2 regions of the Geobacillus sp. FSL W8-0026 genome follow, and region 2 is predicted to be linked to the other one. Evidence: a T-box and tRNA genes for the amino acid it is inferred to sense, from the RefSeq annotation. Region 2 holds a T-box; the other holds one or more tRNA genes.

Region 1 (9,575 bases), 910 kb from region 2:
ATGCCCTATGGATTCAGACATGGATCCTGTCCCATTACGGACAGGGGGTTCCCCCATTCGGACATCTCCGGATCGACGCTTGCTTACAGCTCCCCGGAGCGTTTCGGCGTTTGCCCCGTCCTTCATCGGCTCCTAGTGCCAAGGCATCCACCGTGCGCCCTTTCTAGCTTAACCTACAGCGTCTCGGCTTCTTCCTTTTGTGTATCGGTTATCTAGTTTTCAAGGAACGAAGTCGCTCCATTGAGCTTGCTTCTTCGCTGGTTTGCGTCGAGGAATCTAGCTTCTCTGGATTCACTTGTAGACGCAGACGCAAACGAAGCAGTGGAAGGAATTCTCATTCCTTCAAAACTGAACGAAACGAAAGCGCGATTGGTGAATGATTGGCCATTAGCGACCTTCGCTTTTCGTATTGTCTAGCTCCGACCGCCATCGGCTCGCGACGCTTCGGTCCTGCTGCGGCGGCATAGCCTCCTCGCAGGCCCTCCAGCGCGTTTCGCCGATAGGCGGGCGACCTTCGCTTTTCCCCTTAGAAAGGAGGTGATCCAGCCGCACCTTCCGGTACGGCTACCTTGTTACGACTTCACCCCAATCACTTGCCCCACCTTCGGCGGCTGGCTCCCGTCAGGGTTACCGCACCGACTTCGGGTGTTGCAAGCTCTCGTGGTGTGACGGGCGGTGTGTACAAGGCCCGGGAACGTATTCACCGCGGCATGCTGATCCGCGATTACTAGCGATTCCGGCTTCATGCAGGCGAGTTGCAGCCTGCAATCCGAACTGAGAGCGGCTTTTTGGGATTCGCTCCCCCTCGCGGGTTCGCTGCCCTTTGTACCGCCCATTGTAGCACGTGTGTAGCCCAGGTCATAAGGGGCATGATGATTTGACGTCATCCCCACCTTCCTCCGACTTGTCGCCGGCAGTCCCTCTAGAGTGCCCAACTGAATGCTGGCAACGAGAGGCGAGGGTTGCGCTCGTTGCGGGACTTAACCCAACATCTCACGACACGAGCTGACGACAACCATGCACCACCTGTCACCCTGTCCCCCCGAAGGGGGAACGCCCAATCTCTTGGGTGGTCAGGGGATGTCAAGACCTGGTAAGGTTCTTCGCGTTGCTTCGAATTAAACCACATGCTCCACCGCTTGTGCGGGCCCCCGTCAATTCCTTTGAGTTTCAGCCTTGCGGCCGTACTCCCCAGGCGGAGTGCTTATCGCGTTAGCTGCAGCACTAAAGGGTGTGACCCCTCTAACACTTAGCACTCATCGTTTACGGCGTGGACTACCAGGGTATCTAATCCTGTTTGCTCCCCACGCTTTCGCGCCTCAGCGTCAGTTACAGGCCAGAGAGCCGCCTTCGCCACTGGTGTTCCTCCACATCTCTACGCATTTCACCGCTACACGTGGAATTCCGCTCCCCTCTCCTGCACTCAAGCTCCCCAGTTTCCAATGACCCTCCACGGTTGAGCCGTGGGCTTTCACATCAGACTTAAGGAGCCGCCTGCGCGCGCTTTACGCCCAATAATTCCGGACAACGCTCGCCCCCTACGTATTACCGCGGCTGCTGGCACGTAGTTAGCCGGGGCTTTCTCGTGAGGTACCGTCACCGCGCCGCCTTGTTCAAACGGCGCTCCTTCGTCCCTCACAACAGAGCTTTACGACCCGAAGGCCTTCTTCGCTCACGCGGCGTCGCTCCGTCAGGCTTTCGCCCATTGCGGAAGATTCCCTACTGCTGCCTCCCGTAGGAGTCTGGGCCGTGTCTCAGTCCCAGTGTGGCCGGTCACCCTCTCAGGCCGGCTACGCATCGTCGCCTTGGTGAGCCGTTACCTCACCAACTAGCTAATGCGCCGCGGGCCCATCCGCAAGTGACAGCCAAAGGCCGCCTTTCAACCAAAGACCATGCGGTCTTCGGTGTTATCCGGTATTAGCTCCGGTTTCCCGGAGTTATCCCGGTCTTGCGGGCAGGTTGCCCACGTGTTACTCACCCGTCCGCCGCTGACCAAATAAGAGCAAGCTCTCATTCGGTCCGCTCGACTTGCATGTATTAGGCACGCCGCCAGCGTTCGTCCTGAGCCAGGATCAAACTCTCCAAAAGAAAGTTGATTGGCTTTTTGCTTCAGCCGCAGCGCCAAAGGCGCCGAGCGACCTCCGCTTTTCGTATTGTCTAGCTTCGGCCGCTATCGGCTCGCGACGCTTCGGTCCTGCTGCGGCGGCGATAGCCTCCTCGCAGGCCCTCCAGCGCGTTTCGCCGATAGGCAAGCGGCCTCAGCCTTTCGTTGCGCTTCGTTTCGTTCAGTTTTCAAGGAACGAGGATGGAGCCTATCGGGATCGAACCGATGACCTCCTGCGTGCAAAGCAGGCGCTCTCCCAGCTGAGCTAAGGCCCCACGTGCTCCGCGATCGGGAAGACAGGATTTGAACCTGCGACCCCATGGTCCCAAACCATGTGCTCTACCAAGCTGAGCTACTTCCCGCTAACGCGCTCGAGAGGATTCGAACCCCTAACCTTCTGATCCGTAGTCAGATGCTCTATCCAATTGAGCTACGAGCGCAAGTGCCGAGGGCCGGACTCGAACCGGCACGGTAGTTACCTACCCCAGGATTTTAAGTCCTGTGCGTCTGCCAATTCCGCCACCCCGGCTAACAGGCGAAATCGATTAAAGACAAATAAATGGAGCGGAAGACGGGACTCGAACCCGCGACCCCCACCTTGGCAAGGTGGTGTTCTACCACTGAACTACTTCCGCCCAGTTTTATGCGGGTGAAGGGACTCGAACCCCCACGCCCGTAAAGGGCACTAGACCCTGAATCTAGCGCGTCTGCCAATTCCGCCACACCCGCAAATCAATTGTGGTGAGCCATGGAGGACTCGAACCTCCGACCCTCTGATTAAAAGTCAGATGCTCTACCTACTGAGCTAATGGCTCATAGTTTGGTATACACTCAGATCTCTGACGATGTCCCTTCCTCTGCTAGCTGATCCAAGGATGCCGAGTGCGTCGGGACAACTCGCAGCAATTTCAAAGATGTAGCGCTCGTTGCTCTACCTACTGAGTGAATGGCTCATGTCATCATAACACTCTAAGTACTGATGAGCTCTACCTGCCTCTTCCTCTACGAGCCATTTCGAGGAAGCTAAGTGCGTCGAGGCAACTCGTAGTTAACTCGACGATGCAGCGCTCGTTGTTGCGCCAAAGGGATAAGTTAAGATGGTGGAGGATGACGGGATCGAACCGCCGACCCCTTGCTTGTAAGGCAAGTGCTCTCCCAGCTGAGCTAATCCTCCACGCCATCGCCTAGCAGCGACCTACTCTTGCAGGGGCGCTGGCCCCAACTACCATCGGCGCTGGAGGGCTTAACTTCCGTGTTCGGGATGGGAACGGGTGTTTCCCCTCCGCTATCACCACTAGGCGACCAATTAGACAAGTCATATTATAGCCAAATTGTTGCGTTTGTCAATACAATCTTTATTTTTGAACGCAACGATTGTCATTTCAGCATGCTATCACAATATAGCACACCAAAAACGGTTTGTCAACGATGATTTTTTATCTTCGTTCATAAAGACGACTTTTATTCTATACGCTTCTTGTTTTAAAGTCAATAGCCAATCGTCCCCTGTCAAGGAAAGAAACAGGGGACGATCGCTATCATTTATGGCGCATCTGTGGGAAGAGCAGCACGTCACGAATGGACGGCGAGTTGGTCAAGAGCATCACCAAGCGATCCACGCCGATGCCAAGCCCGCCTGTTGGCGGCATGCCGTATTCAAGCGCTTCAAGGAAGTCCTCGTCCATTTCATGCGCTTCATCGTTTCCTTGTTCGCGCTCTTTTAGCTGCGCCTCGAAGCGTTGACGCTGATCGATCGGGTCGTTCAGTTCGGTAAAGGCATTGGCATGTTCGCGCCCGACGATAAACAGCTCAAATCGGTCGGTAAAACGCGGGTCGTCCGGATTTTTCTTGGCCAATGGCGAAATTTCAACCGGATGGCCGTAAATAAACGTCGGCTGGATGAGATGGGACTCGACTTTTTGTTCAAAAAACTCGTTGACAATATGGCCAAAGGTCATGTGGGGAGCGACTTCCACGCCATGTTCTTTCGCCAGCTCCCGCGCCTCTTCGTCGCTCATCTGTCGCCAGAAATCGACGCCAACATATTCCTTGATGGCGTCAACCATATGGAGGCGCCGCCATTCGGGCGTTAAGTCAACGGTATGTTCGCCGTATTGAATTTTCGTCGTTCCGAGCACTTCATTGGCGATGTGGGCGATCAAATTTTCGGTCAGTTTCATGATGTCGCGGAAATCGGCGTACGCCTCGTACAATTCGAGCATCGTAAACTCCGGATTATGACGGGTGGAAATGCCCTCGTTCCGGAAAACGCGGCCGATCTCGTACACTTTTTCCAAACCGCCAACGATGAGCCGTTTTAAATGGAGCTCGATGGCGATTCGCATATAAAGCGTCATATCCAATGCGTTATGATGCGTAATGAACGGACGCGCCGCAGCGCCTCCAGCCACAGCGTGCATCATCGGCGTTTCAACTTCCAAATAACCATGGCTGTCAAGATACCGCCGCATTGATTGGATGATCAAACTGCGAGTAATAAACGTCTTCTTGCTTTCCGGATTCATGATTAAATCGAGATAACGCTGGCGGTAGCGCTGCTCAATGTCCTTAAGGCCGTGGTACTTCTCAGGCAGCGGGCGCAACGACTTGGTCAAAAATTCGTACGACGACACCTTAATGGAAAGTTCGCCGACTTTTGTTTTGAACACCGTGCCACGCACGCCAACGATATCGCCAAGATCGGAGATTTTAAACAGTTCGTACTGTTGTTCGCCGACATCGTCTTGGCGGACATAAATTTGGATTTGCCCTGTAACGTCTTGGATGTGGGCAAATCCCGCTTTGCCTTTGCCGCGCTTAGTCATGATGCGACCGGCGATAGCGACTTCGATCGGGTTTTCTTCTAGCTGCTCTTTTGACCATTCACCGTATAGTTCAAATAGCTCTTGTGCCTTGTGCGTGCGCTCGAACCGTTTGCCAAACGGGTCGACGCCCAATTCTTCGATTTTTTTCAGCTTTTCCCTGCGGACGAGTAGTTGGTCGTTCAATTCCTCGTGGCTCATAGCTCATTCACTCCATTTAGCGATTTTTTACGAAAAATACTGCCAGCGCCCGCTGGCAGTTCTCCCCTGCATGAACATCGTCCTTGTTGGACCATGTCATCTTCTATGGTCATGCATAGAAGACGGGGGCTTCTCCGATCATCCCATCTTATGCCGGAAAATGGGCTGAGCGATCCCCATGCGCCCCACGGTTCGATCACCGCCTTCGGTTGCGTCTTGACGCATTCCCCACTCTCCCTTTGCTTCGGAGCAGGAACCGTCTTGCAAAGCGACGCTAAACAGCTTCGGCGTTCGCCGCTGCTTGGGCTTCTGCTTCTTCCGCTACTTGAAGCAGCAGCGCGGCCAATTCGTCTCGCGTTTCGCATTCGTTGATGGCATTGCGGATTTTCGCCGCCCCACGAATCCCTTTTAAATACCAAGCTGCGTGTTTGCGCATTTCTTTTACGGCGATATACTCGCCTTTTAAGGCAATCAACCGATCCAAATGCAACAGGCAAACATCGATTTTTTCCCGCGGCGTCGGTTCGGGGATGAGTTCCCCCGTTTCTAAATAGCGGACCGTGCGGTAGATCATCCACGGATTGCCGAGCGCCGCCCGCCCGATCATGACACCGTCGACTCCTGTCTCTTCCAGCATCCGTTTGGCATCTTGCGGCGTTTTGACATCGCCGTTGCCGATGACAGGGATGTTGACCGCTTCTTTCACTTGCTTGATGATGTTCCAATCCGCTTTTCCTTCATACATTTGCACCCTTGTCCGTCCGTGGACAGCGACAGCTTTGCCGCCGGCGCGCTCGACAGCTTGAGCGTTTTCGACGGCGTAAATGTGCTGTTCATCCCAACCGATCCGCATTTTCACCGTGACCGGTTTTTCCACGGCATCAACGATCGCGGCAACGACATCATAGATTTTATTCGGATCAAGCAGCCATTTCGCTCCAGCGTCACAATTTGTAATTTTCGGCACTGGGCAACCCATGTTAATGTCGATGATATCGGCATTCGTATTTTTATCGACAAATTTCGCCGCTTTGACAAGCGTTTCTTTCTCGCCGCCGAAAATTTGCAAACTGATCGGCTTTTCCCGCTCATCGATGTACAACATATTCAACGTTTTTTCATTGTTGTATACGATTCCTTTGTCGCTGACCATCTCAGCGCATACGAGCCCGGCGCCGAATTCTTTGACGGTCAGGCGGAACGCCGAGTTGCACACGCCTGCCATCGGAGCGAGCACGACACGGTTTTTGATTTCGACGTCACCGATGCGAAACATCGAAAACGCCTCCTTTCTACTTGTTTGATTCGAACGTTGGCGGAGACAGCTCCTCCACTGACACATTCAACCGTTCGGCGATTTGCCCGATGAGCACATCGGATGGCATCCGATTACCACGCTCAATTTCACCAAGAATGGATACTGAAATACCAAGCTCCTTAGCCAACTTTTCTTGTGTATATCCTTTCAGCTTTCGAAAAGCGCGAATACGTTTTCCCCATCTTTCTGCTTCCATAGGCGAACTCCTTTTTTGTCCGGCAGCCGGTCAATGATGTCGGTTAGCGGTTCAGAAAGAGTTGGTATGGTCACAAACGCATTGACTTCCAACAACGGAATGAGCACAAACGCCCGCTCCATCATGCGCGGATGCGGGATCGTCAGTTGCTCTGTCTCAATATTTTCATGATTATACAGCAAAATGTCAAGGTCTAACGTTCGCGGCCCCCAACGGACTTCCCTTTTTCTCCCCAATTTTTGTTCGATTTCTTGGGTCACGTCAAGCAAGGCAAACGGTGATAGCGTTGTCGCCACCTCGATCACCATGTTTAAAAACTTGCCTTGCTGTACATAGCCAACCGGGTCGGTTTCATAAATGGATGAACTGGATGTTACAGCAATTTCCTTATGATCATTCAGCGCTTCAATCGCCGAACGCAAATATGACAAACGGTCTCCGAGATTGGAACCTAACGCAATGTACGCGATCGTTTCCATTCAACGCCCCCTGCTCATCTCGACCGCGACGTGCTGATAATGGCCGCGGATCGGCGGATTCGGTTTGATCACTTTCACCGTGCAGCGCTGGATACGAGGAAACGCTGCAAGCAAGTCGGCGGCGATCGCTTCGGCGACCGCCTCGATCAAGGCAAACGTCCGTTCTTCCACAATCATCCGGCAGCGCTCGTACACATCAGCGTAGTTGATGGTATGCTCAAGACGGTCGCTCCGCCCAGCGGACTGCAAATCGAGCTCCAGCGTCACATCGACCAAAAACCGCTGGCCGAGGATGTTTTCTTCGCGAAGCACCCCGTGGTAGCCGTAAAATTCCATGCCGTGCACGTAAATTTTATCGATGGCTGCTCTCTCCCTTCCCAAGCATGGCATCCATCATTTTCACCATGCGAGCGATCGGCAATACATCGTGGACGCGGACGATATGCACGCCTTTGACGATGCCGAGGCAAACGGTCGCGCCCGTTCCTTCCACCCGATCCTCTACCGGCAAATCGAGCACATGGCCGATAAACCGTTTGCGCGACGTACCGAGCAACAGCGGATAGCCAAGAGCGGCAAATTCGTCAAGACGGCGCATCACTTCCAAGTTATGCTCGACCGTCTTGGCGAAGCCGATGCCTGGGTCTAAAATGATGTTTTCCTCTTTCACACCGGCTCCTTTGGCAATGCGAATGCTTTCCTGCAAATCAGCGATCATGTCGGAAATCAACTCGCGATACGCCATATCGCGGCGGTTGTGCATTAAAATAATCGGCACGCCGTACGTGGCGGCGACGCGCGCCATATCGGGATCGGCTTTTGCTCCCCAAACGTCGTTGATGATGTGCGCTCCGGCTTCGATCGCTTGCCGGGCGACCTCGGCTTTGTAAGTGTCAATGGAAATGGGTACGTTCACCGCCTCAGCGATCGCTTTGACCGCCGGGATGACTCGGCGCAGCTCTTCATCGAGCGGCACTGGATCTGCCCCCGGACGAGTTGATTCCCCGCCGATGTCAATGATGTCTGCTCCTTCCGCTACAAGCCGCTTCGCGTGCTTGACCGCGTTTTCGATGTCGTAAAACCGGCCGCCGTCGGAAAACGAATCGGGCGTAACGTTGACAATGCCCATGATTAACGTTTTTTTGCTTAAGTCAAATTCATGCCCGCGGCATTGAAGCCGAAGAGGGCGCGTCAATGTTGTCATCAGCCGTTCATCCTTTCCGCCAATTCATTCCTCGTCCATAACTGATGGGCCAAGCGCCGGTAATGATGCTGCAGCGTCTGAACGACCGGGCCGTTTTTTCCTTGGTAGACGCAACGGCCAATGCGGAAAAGGGGGACAATTTCCTGCACCGAGTTGGTGATAAACGCTTCGTCCGCCTGCAACAGATGGGAGAGCGGATAGGCCCCTTCTTCAACGGGAATGCCCAACTGTCTGAGCAGTGCGATGACGAATTGTCTTGTGATGCCGTTCAATATGCCGACAGCCGGCGCCGGCGTGTAGACAACGCCGTCTTTCACCCAAAAAAGATTGGAAACGATCCCCTCCGCTACCGCCCCTTCTGAATTCAAAAAAATTCCTTCCGCATCCGGTCGATGTCCGAGCTCCCATTTCCCAATCATATTGTTTAAATAATGGTGCGACTTTAGTCGCTCCTTTCCTTCCGGGCTGTTCCTCCTTGTCGCGAGCACCACCCCTTCTTTTCCTTCCGAGGGGGCAGGCGGCGGCAGCGGCTTCATATAGACAATCACGGTCGGACTTCGGTACTTTTCGATCGGCAAGCCGAGATCGCCGACCCCGGCCGATACATTGAAGCGCACATACGCGTCGCACAAGCCATTGGCTTCGAGCAACTGTTCGATGATCGCCACCGCTTCGGCGCGGCCGAACTGCCTTTCGATGTGAAGCTCAGACAGCCCTTTGTTCAATCGGGCCAAATGATCGTCAAGCAAAAACGGGTGACCGCGATACGTGCGGAACGTTTCAAATAAGCCGAGCCCATATAAAAACCCGTGATCGAACGCTGACAGCCGAGCCTCCTCGCGCGGAACGACCGCCCCGTTCATATACACATACATGACCGTCACGCCTTTTTATATGTGTCGATAAAATTTTTCAATAGCTGCATCCCATGGCTGGTCATAATCGATTCGGGGTGAAACTGCACGCCTTCCACCGGCAGCGTTTGATGGCGAATGGCCATCACTTCCTCCTCTTCCGTCCAAGCCGACACGACGAAACAGTCCGGAAGCGTCTCTTTCTCGACGATCAAAGAATGGTAGCGCGTGGCCGTAAACGGGTTCGGCACGCCGCGGAAAATCGTCTCCCCATCATGGTAGACGGACGATGTTTTCCCATGCATCAACCTTGGCGCGCGGACGACGCGGCCGCCGAATGCTTGGGCGATGGCTTGATGGCCAAGGCAGACGCCGAAAATCGGAATTTGACCGGCAA
Region 2 (9,575 bases):
GAGATTCCGTCCGGAAGCTCTTGAATGATGCGGACATTGCTGATCGTCCCAGAGACATTGCCGACATATCCTTTCAACGCCAATGAATAAGCAACACGGAAGCGGTTGTCATCGCCGTCCGTTGCCCCTTGCTTAACGAGTTGGTCGATCGGTTTCGTCAGCCCCTGCAGCTTGACCGTTCCATCAAACCATGGCGGGGCTTCCGCCTTGACGGTGACCATTACCGTTTTCGTTGTCACCGGCTGGAGCTGACCGTAGACGTCCCGATACGTTAATTCCGCTTGAAACGTGTACGTCCCTGTTGCCTTGAACGCCACCGGAATGGACACGGTGATAGGATTTGGCGTCCCTTGTCCTGATGAATACGGAATGGAAAAAGAAATATAGGCGTTTTGTTTGCTTTCATCGAGCCGCACTTGTCCGTTCTCGGCAATCGAAACGTTGCCGCCGAGCGACGAAAGCGGAATGCGGACCGTGCCAGTGAGCGCGGGAGTGTTGGCCAGCCGGGAAAACTGCTGGAACAAAGCGTTCAAGTTTTGCGGCGTCCCTTGCCGCGCTTCCCCTCCGGTCATCATCGAAAGCGTCCGCAAATAGTCCATATCGACATCGCCATCACTGCCGAAGCCAATCGAATAGAGAGTGATGTTGTTTTTGCCAAGGTCTTTCGCTATATTGACCGCATCATCGCGAATGTTGTCTTCCAACGTCGAATACGTAAACGGATAGTCATTGTCCCAAGAAAACAGCCAGCCGTTTACATAATCGGCGCCATTGTTAAGAAACAACCGCTTATATCCGTTACGATCGACAAACTGAATGCTTGCATCTTTTCCGTTGCTATACAAGGTGTACGTCACCGGGATCGAAGCGGTCACCTTGTCCCCGTACTTCCAGCCGGAAAACGTTTTTTTGATCTCCTTATAGGTGATCGTGCTCGTCGTATTCAGCACCGTCGGCATTCCATCGGTCAAGAAAATGATGTACTTTTTCCGCGCCGGATCATTAAAATACGACCGGGCGAGCGACAAAGCGGCTGAATAGTTCGTTCCACCATTGGCCGTCAGGCTGTTTCCTTTCTGCAAAATCGCGTCAAGCTGGTTGATGACGTTCGCATTGGCGTCAAACGGAACAAGGCTGTCAAAACGCACGCCATCGGAAAATGGAATGAACGCGAAGCGGTCATTGACATTGGAATTCTCCTTAAAGTAGCTGACCGCTGTTTGCAAAGCGGATTTGGCGCTTTGCAGCTTGGTTAAGGTCATGGAACCGGATACGTCCATGACAAAGACGACATCGATCGGCGGGCGAATCACTCCTGACACCGCTCCTTGCGGAATGAGCGTCACATCGAGCCGGCCTTGGGCATCGCCGTTAGGCGGTTTGGCGTACTCCGGCTGCGAGGAAGTGAACTGCCATTGGAGCGAGGGAAGCGTTGCCGCTTGCACCGGTGCCTCCTTCCCGCCTACGACAAACATAAGCCAAAACACCCATCCGAGCGCGAAAAGCGCGCGCAAAATCCCCCTTTTCTCCATGCTCCTCTCCCCGTTTCGCGACAATTTTCCTATATTTCTATTATACCATCGTTCAACCATTATCGATAGAAAAATTTTCTTATCGGAACTGTTTTTTTACGTCTGAAATAAAGTACAGCGACCCGGTGACAACTAACAGCTCGTCATCTCCCATCTGTTCTTGCTGGGCGCGAATCCAGCCGGTCCAATCATTGGCAGCGTCCTTCTGCGGGTGGGAAGAGAGAGCGGCTAATGCTTCTGCTTGAGCGGCGCGCGGAAAATCGAACGTCGTAAACGTGATCGTGTCAGCCAGCTCGTCAAGCAGCCGGATCATTGGCGCAAGCGGCTTGTCCGCCAACGCGGCAAACAAGACGTGGATGCGTTTGTCCGGGTAATGCGCGCGCACCGTGTCCACGAGCGCGCGGATGCCGGCTTCGTTATGGGCGCCGTCGACAATGACGAGCGGTTTGTCGCTCACCTTCTCAAAGCGGCCGGGCCAAGCAGCTGAAGCCAGCCCAGCGGCGATATGCTCCGGGTCGATCAAAAATGAATAGCCAAGCCGCAATAGTTCGGCCGCCATCACCGCCACCGCCGCGTTTTCGACTTGATGGGCGCCGGGCATGTGAATGCGCACATCGCGGTATTCAGAAAACGGCGTGACAAGCGAAAATTGCTCCCCTTCCGCGGTCGTTTGCTGGTCGGAGACGGTAAAATCAACGCCGAGCCGATATGTTTTCGCTTTCCGCTCCGCGGCCGTCTTGACGATCACCTCCCACGCCTCTGGCTCGTTGACCGCTGTCACGAGCGGCACGCCGGATTTGATGATTCCCGCTTTCTCAGCGGCAATTTGCCCAAGTGTATCGCCTAAGATGTTCATATGGTCATAGCTGACGTTCGTAATGACGGAAACGAGCGGATAAATGACGTTCGTCGAATCGAGCCGGCCGCCGAGTCCGACTTCAATGAGCACGATATCTTGAATGTGTTGTTTGCCAAAGTAATAGAGCATCATGGCGGTAATCACTTCAAATTCGGTCGGTCCGCCAAGTTCCGTCCGTTCAAGCTCGTCCGCGAGCGGCTGAACGACTCGCACTAGCTCCACGATTTCTTCATCTCCGATCGGTTCGCCGTTGACGCTGATCCGTTCGTTGAACTGCTCGACATACGGCGAAGTGAACGTCCCGACCGAATACCCCGCCGCCTGCAAAATCGAGCGCAAATAAGCGACCGTCGACCCTTTTCCGTTCGTTCCGCCGATATGGACGGCGCGGACGCGGCGCTCCGGGTGGCCGAGTTTTTCCATCATCCATTCCATCCGTTTTAGCCCCGGCTTCATGCCAAGCCGCAGCCGCCCGTGAATCCAAGCGACGGCTTCCTCATATGTGCGGATCATCTTCACGACTCCTCCCTTGAGAAGATCAAGATCGAAAGGCTGGCGATGGGCCGGACGGCTTCCGCCAGCGAAAAAGACGAACCCGCCTGATGGCGGATTCGTCTTCATCATAATCAACCGCAAGATCGTTTGTCTACCGTTTCAGCTCAGCGAGGCGCGCTTTCACCGCTTCGCGTTTTTCGATGTAATCTTGCCGCTTGCGCCGCTCTTCTTCGACGACATGGGCCGGCGCTTTCGCCAAAAAGCCTTCGTTGGCCAGTTTCTTTTCGACGCGCTCGACTTCGTTGTTCCACTTGTCAAGCTCTTTTTCAAGCCGCTTGATTTCTTCTTCAATATTGATCAGCCCTTCAAGCGGCAAAATAAGCTCCGCCCCGGTGACGACGGCGGTCATCGCTTTTTCCGGCGCCGGGACATCGGTGTCGATGACCAGCTCGCTCGGATTGCAGAACCGTTCCAAATAAGCGCGGTTTTTCAAAAGCGCTTCCCGCACGTGCTCGTCTTTTGTCTTAATGTAGAGCGCAATCGGCTTGCTCGGCGGCGTGTTCACTTCAGCGCGAATGTTTCGGACCGCGCGGATGATGTCCACAAGCAGCCGCATTTCTTCAGCCGCTTCTTCGTTCGACAGTTCGGGACGCACTTGCGGCCACGGAGCAACGGTGATCGATTCGCCGTCATGCGGCAAGTTTTGCCAAATTTCCTCGGTAATGAACGGCATGAACGGATGAAGCAGGCGCATCGTGTTGTCAAGCACATACGCCAACACCGAACGCGTCGTCTTTTTCGCCGCCTCATCATCACCGTACAGCGGCAGTTTCGCCATTTCAATGTACCAGTCGCACAAATCGTCCCAAATAAAGTTGTACAGCGTGCGCCCGGCTTCGCCAAACTCGTATTTGTCGGCGAGCTTTGTCACCGTGTCGATCGTTTCGTTTAAGCGCGTTAAAATCCAATGGTCGGCGACCGTTTTTTCGCCGCTCAAATCGAGCTCGTCGTACGTCATGCCGCCCATGTTCATCAAGGCAAAGCGCGAGGCGTTCCAAATTTTGTTAGCAAAATTCCACGTCGCTTCGACTTTTTCCGTGCTGAAGCGCAAATCTTGGCCCGGCGAGCTGCCGGTCGCCAAGAAATAGCGGAGCGCATCGGCGCCGTACTGGTCGATCACATCCATCGGATCGACGCCGTTGCCGAGCGACTTGCTCATTTTTCGTCCTTGGGCATCGCGGACAAGACCGTGGATCAACACGTCTTTAAACGGCCGCTTTCCGGTGAACTCAAGCCCTTGGAAAATCATGCGCGATACCCAGAAGAAAATGATGTCATAGCCGGTGACAAGCACATCGGTCGGGTAATAGCGCTTGTAGTCCGGCGAGTCGGTATCCGGCCACCCCATTGTCGAGAACGGCCAAAGCGCCGAGCTGAACCACGTATCAAGCACGTCGGGGTCTTGCTCCCAGTTTTCAATGTCTTTCGGCGGCTCATGGTCGACGTAAATGTCACCCGTTTCTTTATGGTACCACGCCGGAATCCGGTGCCCCCACCAAAGCTGGCGCGAAATGCACCAGTCGCGGATGTTTTCCAGCCAGTGCAAGTACGTTTTTTCAAACCGCTCCGGCACGAACTGCACTTTTCCGTCCGTTTGCTGGAGCTTGATGGCGGCTTCAGCGAGCGGCTTCATTTTCACGAACCATTGCGTTGACAAATACGGTTCAACGACCGCGCCGCTCCGCTCGCTATGGCCGACCGAGTGGACGTGTTCCTCGATTTTAAAGAGGACGCCTTGCTCCTGCAAATCGCGGACGATTTGCTTCCGGCATTCAAACCGGTCAAGCCCTTGGTATTGCATGGCGTTTTCATTCATCGTGCCGTCTTCGTTCATGACGAGAATGCGCGGCAAGTTGTGGCGGTTGCCGATTTCAAAATCGTTCGGGTCGTGCGCCGGCGTAATTTTGACCGCCCCGGAGCCGAATTCCATATCGACATATTCATCGGCAATGATCGGAATTTCGCGGCCGACGATCGGCAATTTCACCATTTTGCCGATCAAGTGCTTATACCGCTCATCATCCGGATGAACCGCCACAGCCGTGTCGCCGAGCATCGTTTCCGGACGGGTCGTCGCCACTTCAATGTAGCCCGAGCCGTCGGCGAGCGGATAGCGCAAATGATAGAGCGCGCCTTTTACTTCTTTATACACCACCTCAATGTCCGACAACGCCGTTTTCGTCACCGGGTCCCAGTTGATGATGTACTCGCCGCGGTAAATGAGCCCTTTCCGGTAAAGCGAGACGAACACTTCGCGCACCGCTTTGGAGAGCCCTTCATCCAGCGTAAACCGCTCGCGCGTGTAATCGAGGCCAAGCCCTAATTTTGCCCATTGGCTGCGAATATGGCCGGCGTATTCTTCTTTCCATTTCCACGTTTCTTCCAAAAATTTTTCCCGGCCTAAATCGTAGCGCGACAATCCTTGCTGGCGCAGCTTCTCTTCCACTTTCGCCTGGGTGGCGATGCCGGCGTGATCCATCCCTGGAAGCCAAAGAACGTCATAGCCTTGCATCCGCTTCATGCGGGTAATGATGTCTTGCAGCGTCGTATCCCACGCATGCCCCAAATGCAGTTTGCCGGTGACGTTCGGCGGCGGAATGACGATCGTAAACGGTTGTTTGTCCGGATCGCCGGTCGCTTCAAAAAACTTGCCTTTCAGCCACCATTCATAACGCCCCGCCTCAACGGCGCGATGGTCGTATTTGGGCGGCATTGACACTTCATGCTGTGCCACTTTTGTTCCCTCCTTCATGTGATCGACAATAGCTGTTGCCTACGGAGTGCATCATCCGATCGGCAAGCAAAAAAGCCCCTTTCATCCGAAAAGGACGAAAGGAGCTGCTTTCGCGGTACCACCTTTTTTCTTAAGCCTAGAAGGCTGGGGATGGAAGGGAGCCGGACGCTTCCCAACCTCGTTTCTCAAATCGAAAAGCCCTGTCGCATCAGGACCGCCTTTCGCACGCTCCCCACTGCTCAAGAGAAACAACCGTTCTCACCAGCGATCTAGAGGATGGAAGCAGAGCGCCGTTCCCATACCACAGCCGCATCTCCGGCTTGGGAAAAAGGCATCTTGAAACGGCGTTTTTCAACCACCGCCCTCTAGGGCTTAAGCGCTTCATTGGCATAACGGCAATCAACCGGCTTCCTCTACTCGGCAGCAGCGCCTTTCAACGAAGCAGCTCAAGGGCGACCTTCCAGCAGCCGCCATCCTAGGAAATCTCGCAGCTTCTGATTTCCCTCTCTGCAGGCGCGGGCCGCTGTACTCCTCCCCGTCTTCGCTTTTATCGTCATCGTCGTTCGATTATTATACTACCATTGTCCATCATCTTTGCCAAGTTTTTATTGATTTATTCGACAGAAAGCCATTTGGTGACAAACGTTCGCCCGTCTCATATTGTATAGTAAACCGGAGAAGGAGGGACGACCGATGCGGCGTTTCAATCCGTACTCATGGCCGCCGTGGCTGCGGCAAGTGCGCGCCATCTGCGCCCAAGTGATCATTCCGCTCGCCGTTTTTCAGGCGATCCGCACCATTTTGCTGCCGACAACGTTTGACGTGCTTTTATTGGCCATTCTTGTGTTGGCGGCTGTCGCGTTCCGTTTGGAATGGATTTAGAAAATGGGATGTAAAACAAACATTCAACTTATCATCGCTCAAGGCAACGAACGGTTTTTCACCAACGTTTTCGGCTTCCATGGCCATAGAAGGCTGGTGAAAAACCGCTGTCACACACGAATCGGCGGCATGTTCATTCAGAAAAGAAAGTTGATTGTGCAAGGTTTCTCTAATTGAGAAACAGATGGGATCAGCAGTATTTTTCCCTAAATCACCGGCCTCATAGGCGTTTCCGGATTTCTGTTCGAGGATGGATTTAGCCTTGACCGTGTTCATCGATCGGCGCTTCGGCGTCACTCATCTCTTTTTGTTGCTGTGCGGCATCGCGCTGGACAAGATGCATGACGACCGCTTCCATGTTTTTAAAGGCAAAATAACAGCGCTGCAAGGCGGCGACGTAGGCCCGCTCGTTCCGTTCCGTCCGCCGGGTGGCTTCATATCGCTCCAAACAGCGGACAAACCCGCGCGGCTCGGCCAAGTGGCCGTATAAAAACGCCCGCTCCCCGGCGGATAGTGGCAGCGCTTTTTCATATTCATCGATGCCATCAAACCACGCCCGCGCAAGCGGCGGAAACGTTTGAACATGGGTGCGAAACGCGGCGATCAAATCGTATACCGGCGAATTCCAATGCGCCCGCTCCCAGCTGATCCAATACGGCGCCACGTAGTGGGAGAGGCGCGCTTTTCCGTGCACCCAAGCCGTCCGCCATTGCTTCGTTTCCTTGAGCGCCTCCTCCCACGCAGCCAACTGCTCCTCGGCGAACGAATACGCGCGCATCACTTCATGAAAATAGGTGCAGCATTGGAGCTGAAACGGCGACATGTACCACGCCGATTCATACGTTTCGACTCGCTCTTCCCATAAAGCTCGCGCTCGTTGCCATTCGTTCTTTTTTTGCTGGCGGTACGCTTCGATTTCTTCCTCTTTTACCGCCACCGTGCGGATGGTGGCGCGGTGCAGCTCGGCCAACCCGCGAAAGAAAGAGCGGACAACCTCGTCGTCCGCTTTCACCCCTTGATCATGCCAAGCCTGCAAATAATAAAGGCGGCCTCCATCGACCGCAAACGGTGACTGTTGGCGCGTCCCGTACACCGGCGGACAACGGCGGCCATAGTAGCGAAGCGACTGCCAAACCGCTGCCGCCTCCCGTTCGTCATGGAGCGCCTTTAAAGCGAAAACGCCGTTTGTCGTGTACACTTTCGCTACTTTGCCCCGCTGTTCGATGCGCTCCGGCGTCACCCCATATTGGGCAAGCAGAGCGCGCTGGCTGGCAAACCGTCCATCCATCGTGATGCCCCCTTGACGGCAAAAGAAGCGGAAAGCACCCTGTTCATGAGAACGAACGGCTTCCCGCCATGGCCGGAATATAGAGCAGCTGCCCTTCGTGGACGTCATCCGGGCTTTCCAAATCGTTGGCGCGCAAAAGCTGAGAAACGGTCACCTCATATCGTTCCGCAATCTTGTCCAACGAATCCCCTTGCTGGACGATGCAAATTTTCACTTTCGTAAACTCTTCCGTCTCGCTTTTCGCAAACAGTTTTGTCAAATAGAGCGCATTTTCGCTTTTCGTTTTCGTCTCCTCTGTCCCTTCTTCCTTCTCTTTTTTCGCCGCCCCGATCGATACTTTGGCCTCGGCGGACGGCAAGAGGGAATCGGTCTCGTCATCCGCTGGCGCGCTGACCGCCTTCGTTTCCGTCTCAAGCGGCAGAAACGGCTCTGTTTCATTTTCTACTTCTTCATGGCGGCTAGCGGCAAGCGCCGATGATTCATCCGCTTCATAGCGAAAAGGAGAAGCGAATGCAGACGGTTCGGGATCATCCACCTCTTTGCGGGCCACTGATTCAAACGGGGCAAACAGCGGCTCTTCTTCCTCATCAGCCGGCAACTCGGAAGCGAGCGGCGCGTCGCTGATGCCGCTGATGGAAATATCGGCGGTCACCACCAACCGGCCATTGTCGCCCAACTCATAGTCAAACGATTCGACCGTCACGTACACGTCATCAAGCGAGCGAATCCGGTTTTTCGGAATCGTGATATCAATAGGGAATCGGTGCGACAGTTCGCTGACGCCGTCGTCGCGCACCGCGATGTGCTGAATGAACCGATAGCTCGCCAAGTCAAACGCGTCCTCTTCCTCGGCAGCAGCTAGTTTCGGCTGCGCTGAGCGGAACTCCCCGCTTAACTCAAGCGCGCCGCGAATCGTGATATATTGATCATACTCCTCAACGGAAATGACCGGATCGAGAGAAATGGACAAAAACTCGGCGACTTCCTGTCCGCTTTGAAACCAGACCGATTCTTCGAGCGAAAAACGCAAATACGACTGCTCCAACCGGGCCTCCTCCTTCCGTCCCTTCGCCAAATGGTTTCTATGACAGTATCCATTGTATGAGCGAAAAAAGGACAGTATGATAAAAAAATCGGGCTGAGCCTTTACGATCGGCACCACCGATCACGGCAGAAGCAGTCAGCACGTCTATGCAGCAACGAAAGAGGGTATCCCGCTTTTGGGACACCCTCGTTTCGTTTAGCCGCGCAGGCGGGTAAACACCCGTTCGGCAGCGGCGATCGTATATTCAATGTCTTCATCGCTATGCGCCGTCGACAAAAACAGCCCTTCAAATTGCGACGGCGGCAAGAAAACGCCTTCGTTCGCCATCTCCCGGTAATAGGCGGCAAACAGCTCCAAATCGGACGTTTTGGCCGTCTCGTAATTGATGACCGGCTCGTTTGTGAAGAAAAAGCCAATCATCGATCCAGCGCGGTTGATCGTGTGCGGAATGCCGTACTTTTCCGCCGCCTGATGAAGACCGTCAGCAAGGCGAGCCGCCTTGCGACCAAGCTCTTCGTACACTTCCGGCGTCAATTGTCGCAGCGTTTCGTAACCGGCCGTCATGGCGAGCGGATTGCCGGACAGCGTGCCCGCTTGATAGACCGGCCCGCTCGGGGCGACAAGCTCCATGATCTCCGCTTTGCCGCCGTACGCCCCAACCGGCAGGCCGCCGCCGATCA

The links. The T-box of region 2 lies ahead of NST29_RS05055 (valine--tRNA ligase). A T-box ahead of a tRNA ligase gene usually reads a tRNA of that ligase, here a tRNA-Val.
Region 1: it has a tRNA-Val gene. The T-box ahead of NST29_RS05055 (valine--tRNA ligase) is inferred to sense a tRNA for this amino acid. The anticodon was not compared.

Annotation. Positions count from the first base shown of each region.
Region 1 is NZ_CP150194.1:82,640-92,214, reverse strand. It holds rRNA gene NST29_RS00490 (23S ribosomal RNA) at 1-174, opposite strand, end outside; rRNA gene NST29_RS00485 (16S ribosomal RNA) at 531-2,088, opposite strand; tRNA gene NST29_RS00480 (tRNA-Ala) at 2,307-2,379, opposite strand; tRNA gene NST29_RS00475 (tRNA-Pro) at 2,393-2,466, opposite strand; tRNA gene NST29_RS00470 (tRNA-Arg) at 2,471-2,544, opposite strand; tRNA gene NST29_RS00465 (tRNA-Leu) at 2,548-2,633, opposite strand; tRNA gene NST29_RS00460 (tRNA-Gly) at 2,665-2,739, opposite strand; tRNA gene NST29_RS00455 (tRNA-Leu) at 2,749-2,833, opposite strand; tRNA gene NST29_RS00450 (tRNA-Lys) at 2,844-2,919, opposite strand; tRNA gene NST29_RS00445 (tRNA-Val) at 3,203-3,278, opposite strand; rRNA gene rrf (5S ribosomal RNA) at 3,287-3,403, opposite strand; gene lysS (lysine--tRNA ligase) at 3,643-5,127, opposite strand; gene dusB (tRNA dihydrouridine synthase DusB) at 5,402-6,403, opposite strand; gene NST29_RS00425 (helix-turn-helix transcriptional regulator) at 6,420-6,641, opposite strand; gene folK (2-amino-4-hydroxy-6-hydroxymethyldihydropteridine diphosphokinase) at 6,593-7,120, opposite strand; gene folB (dihydroneopterin aldolase) at 7,121-7,480, opposite strand; gene folP (dihydropteroate synthase) at 7,473-8,324, opposite strand; gene pabC (aminodeoxychorismate lyase) at 8,324-9,199, opposite strand; gene pabA (aminodeoxychorismate/anthranilate synthase component II) at 9,205-9,575, opposite strand, start outside.
Region 2 is NZ_CP150194.1:996,868-1,006,442, reverse strand. It holds gene NST29_RS05065 (VWA domain-containing protein) at 1-1,532, opposite strand, end outside; gene NST29_RS05060 (folylpolyglutamate synthase/dihydrofolate synthase family protein) at 1,612-2,904, opposite strand; gene NST29_RS05055 (valine--tRNA ligase) at 3,038-5,680, opposite strand; T-box leader at 5,768-6,231, opposite strand; gene NST29_RS05050 (hypothetical protein) at 6,374-6,562, shown strand; gene ysxE (spore coat protein YsxE) at 6,819-7,850, opposite strand; gene spoVID (stage VI sporulation protein D) at 7,894-8,895, opposite strand; gene hemL (glutamate-1-semialdehyde 2,1-aminomutase) at 9,091-9,575, opposite strand, start outside.